3 regions of the Streptomyces sp. NPDC107562 genome follow, and region 1 is predicted to be linked to each of the others. Evidence: predicted binding sites of a transcription regulator. Region 1 holds the regulator's gene; each other region holds the start of a gene.

Region 1 (3,274 bases):
TCCAGATCGAGGGTCCACTCGCCGCTGACGAGATGGCGGGGCGCCACCAGCGTGTCCGTCGCCTCCTGGGCGGCCGCCGCGTCGAGGCCGTGGCGGACGGCGTCCGCGCGCACATCCTCCCGGCCGCGCCGCCCCCCGAGCACGGTGTCGGCGCCGACCGCGCCGAAGACCTCCGCGCCCGCGAACGCCGCGGCGCCGAGGACGTGGTCGAAGTGGGGGTGCGTGAGCGCGAGATGGGTCACACGCCGCCCGGCGAGTGCCTCCGCCCGCGCCCGCAGCGCGGCACCCTCCGCGAGGCTCGACCCTGCGTCGATCAGCAGCGCCGCGCCCCGGCCGGTCACCAGCCCCACCGTGCAGTCCCATCCCGGCAGCCGGCACCGCCCGACACCGCCGGCGAGCCGCTCCCAGCCCACCTCTTCCCAAGTCACGCTCATACGGCGACGCTAGGCCCTGTCGCGGTGTTCGCGCGCCCGGCGGCGAAGGTCCGGAATCGGGAGCACGGTGGCAGGGGCGAGGGGCCCGACGGGCCCGCCGTCCGCCCCCGTCCGGCACGACCTGGCAGGACGGGCCTTGCCCGGGGCGTACCCGACGGCCGTACACTGGGCCGGTAAGGCTGGCACTCGCGTCTGTCGAGTGCCAGGGGGAGCGCCCAGGGACGACGTACTGGAGGTGCGCGCGGATGCTCAGTGAACGACGGCTGCAGGTACTGCGCGCGATCGTCCAGGACTACGTGGGTACGGAGGAGCCGGTCGGTTCCAAGGCGCTCACCGAACGGCACAGTCTCGGCGTCTCCCCGGCGACGGTCCGCAACGACATGGCGGCGCTGGAGGACGAGGGGTTCATCGCCCAGCCGCACACCAGCGCCGGGCGGATCCCGACCGACAAGGGCTACCGGCTCTTCGTGGACAAGCTCGCCGAGGTCAAGCCGCTGACGGCGCCGGAGCGGCGCGCGATCCAGAACTTCCTCGACGGCGCCGTCGACCTGGACGACGTGGTCACCCGGACCGTGCGGCTGCTCGCGCAGCTCACCCGGCAGGTCGCGGTCGTGCAGTACCCCTCGCTGACCCGCTCCACCGTGCGGCACGTGGAGCTGCTGTCACTGGCGCCCGCGCGCGTGATGCTGGTGCTGATCACCGACACCGGGCGGGTCGAGCAGCGGATGGTCGACTGCCCGGCCCCCTTCGGCGAGGCGTCGCTGGCCGATCTGCGGGCGCGGCTGAACAGCCGGGTCGCGGGCCGCCGTTTCACGGATGTGCCGCAACTGGTGCAGGATCTGCCCGAGGCCTTCGAGGCGGAGGACCGCGGCACGGTCCAGACGGTGCTCGCCACGCTGCTGGAGACGCTGGTCGAGGAGACGGAGGAGCGGCTGGTGATCGGCGGTACGGCCAATCTCACCCGCTTCGGACATGACTTCCCCCTCACCATCCGGCCGGTGCTGGAGGCACTGGAGGAGCAGGTCGTGCTCCTCAAGTTGCTTGGCGAGGCGAAGGATTCGGGCATGACCGTGCGCATCGGGCACGAGAACGCCCATGAGGGACTCAACTCCACCTCGGTGGTGTCGGTGGGCTACGGTTCGGGCGGCGAGGCGGTTGCCAAGCTCGGCGTGGTCGGACCGACCCGCATGGATTACCCGGGAACGATGGGAGCGGTACGCGCAGTGGCACGGTACGTCGGACAGATCCTGGCGGAGTCGTAAGTGGCCACGGACTACTACGCCGTCCTCGGCGTGCGCCGCGACGCGTCGCAGGAAGAGATCAAGAAGGCCTTCCGGCGGCTCGCACGCGAGCTGCATCCGGACGTCAACCCGGATCCGAAGACCCAGGAGCGGTTCAAGGAGATCAACGCCGCCTACGAGGTGCTCTCGGACCCGCAGAAGAAGCAGGTCTACGACCTCGGCGGCGACCCCCTCTCGCAGGCCGGCGCCGCCGGTGGCGCGGGCGGCTTCGGCGCGGGTGGCTTCGGGAACTTCTCGGACATCATGGACGCGTTCTTCGGTACGGCGTCGCAGCGCGGGCCGCGCTCGCGCACCCGCCGGGGCCAGGACGCGATGATCCGTATCGAGGTCGAGCTGGACGAGGCGGCCTTCGGCACGACGAAGGACATCCAGGTCGACACGGCCATCGTCTGCTCCACGTGCAGCGGTGAGGGAGCGGCGCCGGGTACGGCGGCGCAGACCTGCGACATGTGCCGCGGCCGTGGCGAGGTGTCGCAGGTCACCCGGTCCTTCCTGGGCCAGGTCATGACCTCGCGCCCCTGCCCGCAGTGCCAGGGCTTCGGCACCGTCGTCCCGAACCCGTGCCCGGAGTGCGCGGGCGACGGCCGGGTGCGGTCCCGCCGCACCCTGACGGTCAAGATCCCGGCCGGCGTCGACAACGGCACGCGCATCCAGCTCGCCGGCGAGGGCGAGGTCGGGCCCGGCGGCGGTCCCGCCGGTGACCTCTACGTCGAGATCCACGAACTGCCGCACTCGACCTTCCAGCGTCGCGGTGACGACCTGCACTGCACGGTCACGATCCCGATGACGGCGGCGTCCCTCGGCACCAAGGTGCCGCTGGAGACCCTGGACGGCATGGAGGAGGTCGACATCCGCCCGGGCACCCAGTCCGGCCAGTCGATCCCGCTGCACGGCCGGGGCGTCACGCACCTGCGCGGCGGCGGTCGCGGCGACCTCATCGTGCACGTCGAGGTCCAGACCCCGACCAAGCTGGACGTGGAGCAGGAGCGCCTCCTGCGCGAGCTGGCCAAGCTGCGCGGCGAGGAACGGCCCACGGGCCAGTTCCAGCCGGGCCAGCAGGGTCTGTTCTCGCGGTTGAAGGACGCGTTCAACGGGCGCTGAGGCGTCGGGCGGCGCGGGTGCCGAGGCCGGCCGGGGGTCCGGGGGCGTCCCCCGGGCAGGCACGGTCAGCCGGGCCGGCAGGGTCTGTTCTCGCTCGGGCCGCTGTCGGCCCCTGCGGGGCGGCAGGGTCGATTCGGACTTGTTCGGAGGACGTGACAACATGCCGTCATGTCCTCCGCACTGACCGATCTCGTCCCGCTTCCGATCGTGCAGGCCCCCATGGCGGGCGGCGTCTCCGTACCGCAGCTCGTCGCGGCCGTGTCCGAGGCCGGCGGGCTGGGTTTCCTCGCGGCCGGCTACAAGACGGCCGACGGCATGTACCAGGAGATCAAACAGGTGCGGGGGCTGACGGGCCGCCCCTTCGGCGTGAACCTGTTCATGCCCCAGTCCGAATATGCCGAGCCCGCCGCCGTCGACGTCTACGCGCACCAGCTGGCG
Region 2 (3,274 bases), on a different contig from region 1:
GGTCGCGGCGTTCAGGCCGTGGCCGACCGTCAGGTTGCGCACCTTCTCGACGACGACGCCACCCTCGAGACCACCGTTGACGGCGATCTGCTTGAGCGGGGCCTCCAGCGCGAGCTTCACGGCGTTGGCGCCGGTCGCCTCGTCACCTTCGAGCTCCAGCTTCTCGAACACCTGGGAGGCCTGGAGCAGGGCCACGCCACCACCGGCGACGATGCCCTCCTCGACGGCCGCCTTCGCGTTGCGAACGGCGTCCTCGATGCGGTGCTTGCGCTCCTTGAGCTCGACCTCGGTGGCGGCACCGGCCTTGATGACGGCCACGCCGCCGGCCAGCTTCGCCAGACGCTCCTGGAGCTTCTCGCGGTCGTAGTCCGAGTCGCTGTTCTCGATCTCGGCGCGGATCTGGTTGACGCGACCCGCGACCTGGTCGGCGGAGCCGGCACCGTCGACGATGGTGGTCTCGTCCTTGGTGATGACGACCTTGCGGGCGCGGCCCAGGAGGTCCAGGGACGCGTTCTCCAGCTTGAGGCCGACCTCCTCGGAGATGACCTCGCCGCCCGTGAGGATGGCGATGTCGCCGAGCATGGCCTTGCGGCGGTCACCGAAGCCCGGGGCCTTGACGGCGACGGACTTGAAGGTGCCACGGATCTTGTTGACGACCAGGGTCGACAGGGCCTCGCCCTCGACGTCCTCGGCGATGATCAGCAGCGGCTTGCCCGACTGCATGACCTTCTCCAGGAGCGGGAGCAGGTCCTTGACGTTGGAGACCTTGGAGTTGGCGATGAGGATGTAGGGGTCCTCGAGCGACGCCTCCATGCGCTCCATGTCGGTGGCGAAGTACGCCGAGATGTAGCCCTTGTCGAAGCGCATACCCTCGGTGAGCTCCAGCTCCAGACCGAAGGTCTGGGACTCCTCGACGGTGATGACGCCTTCCTTGCCGACCTTGTCCATCGCCTCGGCGATGAGCTCGCCGATCTGGGTGTCGGCGGCGGAGATGGAGGCCGTGGAGGCGATCTGCTCCTTGGTCTCGACCTCCTTGGCCTGGTCGAGCAGCGCGCCGGAGACGGCCTCGACGGCCTTCTCGATACCGCGCTTGAGGGCCATCGGGTTGGCACCGGCGGCCACGTTGCGCAGGCCCTCACGGACCAGCGCCTGGGCGAGAACGGTGGCGGTGGTCGTACCGTCGCCGGCGACGTCGTCCGTCTTCTTGGCGACTTCCTTGACCAGCTCGGCGCCGATCTTCTCGTACGGGTCCTCGAGCTCGATCTCCTTGGCGATGGAGACACCATCGTTGGTGATCGTGGGGGCGCCCCACTTCTTCTCGAGGACGACGTTGCGGCCCTTGGGGCCGAGCGTCACCTTCACGGCGTCCGCGAGCTGGTTCATGCCGCGCTCGAGGCCGCGCCGCGCCTCCTCGTCGAACGCGATGATCTTGGCCATGTGAAGTGGTCCCTCCAGGACTGGGGGTGATTCCTTCGGACCGCGCCCGCGCCCGCGACGGACGGCTCGCCTGCCTTGTGGTTCCTTGCCCCACCCGGCTTGCGGCCTCACCGACCCGGTCCTTCTTTTGTCACTCTCACCTTCAGAGTGCTAACGCCAATGATTAGCACTCGCCCCTGCCGAGTGCAAGCGCCTCCCGGGATCCGGGCGAGGTCTGCGCCGCCCGCGAACACGCCCCCGGCCGCGCACGCCGAAGGGCCCGCGCCCCCGGGGAGGCACGGGCCCTTCGAACAGAAACGTCACATACGGTGGTCGCGCGCTTAAGCGGTGAGACGAACCATGTCGGCCTGCGGGCCCTTCTGGCCCTGCGAGATCTCGAACTCGACCCGCTGGCCCTCTTCGAGGGTCCGGTAGCCGTCCATCTGGATCGCGCTGTAGTGGACGAAGACGTCCGCACCACCGTCGACCGCGATGAAGCCGTACCCCTTCTCCGCGTTGAACCATTTGACGGTGCCCTGAGCCATGCCTAACTCCCCTATTACTGGCCCTTGCACAGATCCACACTTCGCGGATCCGGGTCAGACCTCGCCCGCCATTTGCTGTGAGGGGCGTGCGCCGGAACGCGTCGACCGCGGCTGAATGTATCTGTCCAACTGCCGTCTGCAACAGGTCAATCGGACGAGAAATCTGGGCGCCAACGGTCGGTAATTTAGGGAGAATTCACCCGAATTCAGGGCAAGTCGGGCTCCACAAAAGGAGTGAAAGACGCAAAAGAGCCACACACTTTGGCTACTTCTCATCGCATCGGAGCCGGAACTCATATGCGTTCGGCATGTGGAGCCGCGACGCGTTCCCCAACTCTACCGCGCTCAACCACACTGAATTGCCCCCTCCGCTTCTCTCACGGAGGGGGCAATTCGATGAACATCGCGTAACCGAGGTTACTCACGGTAACGCAGGGGCCTGTCCAGCGGACGGTCAGCCGCCGGCGACCGCCGGAATGATGGACACGCCGGCACCGTCCGGAGTGGCCGTCTCCAGACCCTGCTCGAAGCGGACGTCGTCGTCGTTGACGTACACGTTGACGAACCGCCGCAGCTTGCCCTGGTCGTCCAGGACCCGGGCGGCGATGCCGGTGTGGTTCTTCTCCAGATCGGCGATCACCTCGCCGAGGTTCGCCCCCTCGGCGGGGACCTCGGCCTGGCCACCGGTGTAGGTGCGCAGGATGGTGGGGATGCGGACGCTGACGCTCACGGGGGAAACCTCCGGTGGGATGGCGGACCTAAGGGGGCGGGGCGGGGGTCAGACGAGGCCGGCTTCGCGGAACGACTCCAGGCTGGGCCGGATGGTGGCCGTCAGGCCCGTGCCCGCCACCGCGTCCAACGTCTTCAGGCCGTCCCCGGTGTTCAGCACGACGGTCGTCAGCGACGGGTCCAGCACGCCGAGTTCGACCAGCTTGCGCGTCACCCCGACGGTCACCCCGCCCGCGGTCTCCGCGAAGATCCCCTCGGTCCGCGCGAGCAGCTTGATCGCGTCCACGACCTGCTCGTCCGTCACGTCCTCGACCGCGCCGCCGGTGCGCCGCGCGATGTCCAGCACGTACGGCCCGTCGGCCGGGTTGCCGATGGCCAGCGACTTGGCGATGGTGTGCGGCTTCTGCGGCCGGACGACGTCGTGCCCGGACTTGAAGGCGGTCGACACCGGCGAGCAGCCCTCCGCCTGCGCCCCGAAGATCCGGTAGGGCCGGTCCTCGACCAGCCCGAGCCTGATCAGCTCCTGCAGCCCCTTGTCGATCTTCGTGAGCTGGGAGCCGGAGGCGATCGGCACCACGATCTGG
Region 3 (3,274 bases), on a different contig from region 1:
CACCCTCCTTGCCGAGGCTGTCGTCCAGCACCTTCACGGCGTGGACGAGCGCGGAGCCACCACCGGAGACGATGCCCTCCTCGACCGCGGCGCGGGTCGCGGAGATGGCGTCCTCCAGACGGTGCTTCTTCTCCTTCAGCTCCACCTCGGTGGCGGCGCCGACCTTGATCACGCACACGCCGCCGGCCAGCTTCGCGAGGCGCTCCTGGAGCTTCTCGCGGTCCCAGTCGGAGTCCGTGGCCTCGATCTCGGCCTTGATCTGCGCGATCCGGCCCTCGACGTCCGCCTTGTTGCCGGCACCGTCGACGATCGTGGTGTCGTCCTTGGTGACGGTGACGCGGCGGGCGCTGCCGAGGATGTCCAGACCGACCTGGTCGAGCTTGAGGCCGACCTCCTCGGAGATGACCGTGGCGCCGGTGAGGGTCGCCATGTCCTGGAGCATCGCCTTGCGGCGGTCGCCGAAGCCGGGGGCCTTCACGGCGGTGGCGTTGAAGGTGCCGCGGATCTTGTTCACGACGAGGGTGGAGAGGGCCTCGCCCTCGACGTCCTCGGCGATGATCAGCAGCGGCTTCGAGGCGTTGCTCTGGATGATCTTCTCCAGCAGCGGCAGGAGGTCCGCGATCGCGGAGATCTTGCCCTGGTGGATGAGGATGTACGGGTCGTCGAGGACGGCCTCCATGCGCTCCTGGTCCGTCACGAAGTACGGCGACAGGTAGCCCTTGTCGAAGGCCATGCCCTCGGTGAAGTCCAGCTCCAGACCGAAGGTGTTGGACTCCTCGACGGTGATGACACCGTCCTTGCCGACCTTGTCCATCGCCTCGGCGATCAGCTCGCCGACCTGCTGGTCCTGGGCGGACAGCGCGGCGACGGCCGCGATGTCGGACTTCTCGTCGATCGGGCGGGCGGAGGCCAGCAGGTCGTCGGAGACGGCCCTGACCGCGGCGTCGATGCCCTTCTTCAGGGCGGCCGGGGAGGCGCCGGCGGCGACGTTCCGCAGGCCCTCGCGGACCAGCGCCTGCGCCAGGACGGTCGCGGTGGTCGTACCGTCACCCGCGATGTCGTTGGTCTTGGTCGCCACCTCCTTCACCAGCTGGGCGCCGAGGTTCTCGTAGGGGTCCTCGACCTCGACCTCACGGGCGATGGTGACGCCGTCGTTGGTGATGGTGGGGGCGCCGAACTTCTTGTCGATGACGACGTTGCGGCCCTTGGGGCCGATCGTCACCTTCACCGTGTCGGCGAGCTTGTTGACGCCGCGCTCGAGGGCGCGACGGGCGTCCTCGTCGAACTTCAGGATCTTCGCCATGGCAGCGGGAGCCCTCTCGGAAAGTCTGCGGTAAACGAACTGCGCCCCGGACGCCCGGCTTCGTTAACGGTCGCGGGGGCCAGGGGCGCAGCTCAAACGGTGTGCTGTGGGTGAACTACTTCTCGATGATCGCGAGGACGTCGCGAGCCGAGAGGACGAGGTACTCCTCGCCGTTGTACTTCACCTCGGTGCCGCCGTACTTGCTGTACAGGACGACGTCGCCGACGGAAACGTCGAGCGGAAGGCGGTTGCCGTCCTCGAAGCGGCCCGGGCCCACGGCCAGGACGACGCCCTCCTGGGGCTTCTCCTTGGCGGTGTCCGGAATGACCAGGCCAGAGGCGGTGGTCTGCTCGGCGTCGAGCGGCTGGACCACGATGCGGTCCTCGAGCGGCTTGATGGCAACCTTGGAGCTGGTGGTCGTCACGATCCGACCTCCCCCTTCGGAGATCTCACGGGGTTAACTGTCTGAGGTGGCGACCAGGTGGATCCGTCGTCGCGGGTGCCGGACCTGCCCGTCGCTGTGTTGGCACTCTCCAGTGGGGAGTGCCAGAGCCGAGACTATGACTGCGATTAGCACTCGGTCAAGCGGAGTGCCAATCGGTCGCGGCGCGTCGGCCTCGCGGCGCCCCGTCAGGCCCCGTCACAGATTCACCGGCGCGTCCGTCACAGATAGTCCTCCAGCCGCCCCACCGTCAGCCCCGCCTCCTGGACCCGGCGCAGCAGGCGGGTCGTGCGTTCACGGAGCTTGGGTTCGGGGGTCTCGGTCGAGGGGACCGAGACGATGTCGCCGGGGCGCAGCCGGGCGGGGCCCTCGGTGAAGGTGAGGTCGGCCGCGTCCATCGTGGCGCGCCACAGGACGATCGCCTTGATGCCGCAGTCGACGGCCGCCTTGCGGGTCGTCGTGTCGTACGTGCCGTAGGGCGGGCGGAACAGATGCGGGCGGAGACCGAAGCGGGACTGGAGCTTCTGCTGCTGGCCGCAGATCTCGGCGCGCTGGCCGGCGTACGGCACCCCGCGCAGGGCGGCGTGGTCGAGGGTGTGGTTCTGGACGCTCGCGCCGACCGAGCGGAGCCGCGCGAAGTGGCCGTAGCCGGGGCCGACGACGCTGTCGGTGAGGAACATGCTGACGGGCAGGCGCAGGTCACGGACCATGTCGACGAAGCGGGGGTCCTTCTCGGCGCCGTCGTCGAAGGTGAGGAAGACGACCTTGTGGGTGGTCGGGATGCGGTCCAGCACGGGGGCGAGACCGTCGGCGGGCCGGGCGAGGTGCCGCACGGGCGCGGGCGGCGGGGAGAGCGGCGCGGACAGCCCCCAGCGCAGGTGGGGCGGCATCGCCGAGGCCGCCGAGCCGGGTGCCGCCCCCGCCTCCGCGGACCGCCCGCGCGGGCCGTCGGGCAGGGCGCAGCCGGCGAGCAGGGCCAGCAGTACCGCGGCCCCGGCCGTCCACCCGCGCCGAATCACAGGTAGTCCTCCAGGCGGCCCACCGCGTAGCCCTTCGCCGTGATCTTGTCGAGGAAGACGCGGATCATGTCGGGCATCTCGCCCGCCCAGTCGTCGGTGCCCCGGAAGTGGCTGAGGACGATGTCGCCGGGGTGGATGTCCCGGTCCCATTCGCGGTAGTCCCAGCGGTCGACGAAGACCTCCTCGTTCCACAGCGGTACGTGGGTGACGCCGCAGTCCTTGGCGGCGTGCAGGGTGTCGGAGTTGTAGTTGCCGTAGGGCGGGCGGAACAGGAGCGGGCGCTTGCCGTAGCGCTCCTCGATGACGTCCTGCATCCCGCAGATCTCGTGCTTCTGCTCGTCGTAGGACAGTCCGGGCAGATAGGGGTGGGTGAGGGTGTGGTTGTTCAGGGTCACCCCCCTGGCCTGCATCCGCCGGAAGTAGTCGTAGTCCTCGCTGACCAGGTAGTCGCTGAGGAACGCGGTGTACGGGATCTTCAGCTCGCTCATCATCCGCAGGAACGCCGGGTCC

The links. The regulator HrcA, encoded in region 1, represses chaperone genes, less so after heat shock. The targets are predictions, from matches to a motif close to TTNGCACTCNGNNNNNCNGAGTGCNAA.
Region 2: groL (chaperonin GroEL) is a predicted target of HrcA. The motif match lies at 1,601-1,627, and genes of this name have one in related genera.
Region 3: groES (co-chaperone GroES) is a predicted target of HrcA. The motif match lies at 1,874-1,900, and genes of this name have one in related genera.

The regions. Positions count from the first base shown of each region.
Region 1 is NZ_JBVKBE010000002.1:923,165-926,438, reverse strand. Features, by position in the region: gene ACZ7LV_RS09980 (MBL fold metallo-hydrolase) at 1-434, opposite strand, end outside; gene hrcA (heat-inducible transcriptional repressor HrcA) at 680-1,696, shown strand; gene dnaJ (molecular chaperone DnaJ) at 1,697-2,836, shown strand; gene ACZ7LV_RS09965 (nitronate monooxygenase) at 3,005-3,274, shown strand, end outside.
Region 2 is NZ_JBVKBE010000007.1:120,647-123,920, reverse strand. Features, by position in the region: gene groL (chaperonin GroEL) at 1-1,437, opposite strand, end outside; gene ACZ7LV_RS20855 (cold-shock protein) at 1,758-1,961, opposite strand; gene ACZ7LV_RS20850 (MoaD/ThiS family protein) at 2,416-2,691, opposite strand; gene thrC (threonine synthase) at 2,740-3,274, opposite strand, start outside.
Region 3 is NZ_JBVKBE010000008.1:125,980-129,253, forward strand. Features, by position in the region: gene groL (chaperonin GroEL) at 1-1,303, opposite strand, end outside; gene groES (co-chaperone GroES) at 1,419-1,727, opposite strand; gene ACZ7LV_RS22595 (polysaccharide deacetylase family protein) at 1,967-2,761, opposite strand; gene ACZ7LV_RS22600 (polysaccharide deacetylase family protein) at 2,761-3,274, opposite strand, start outside.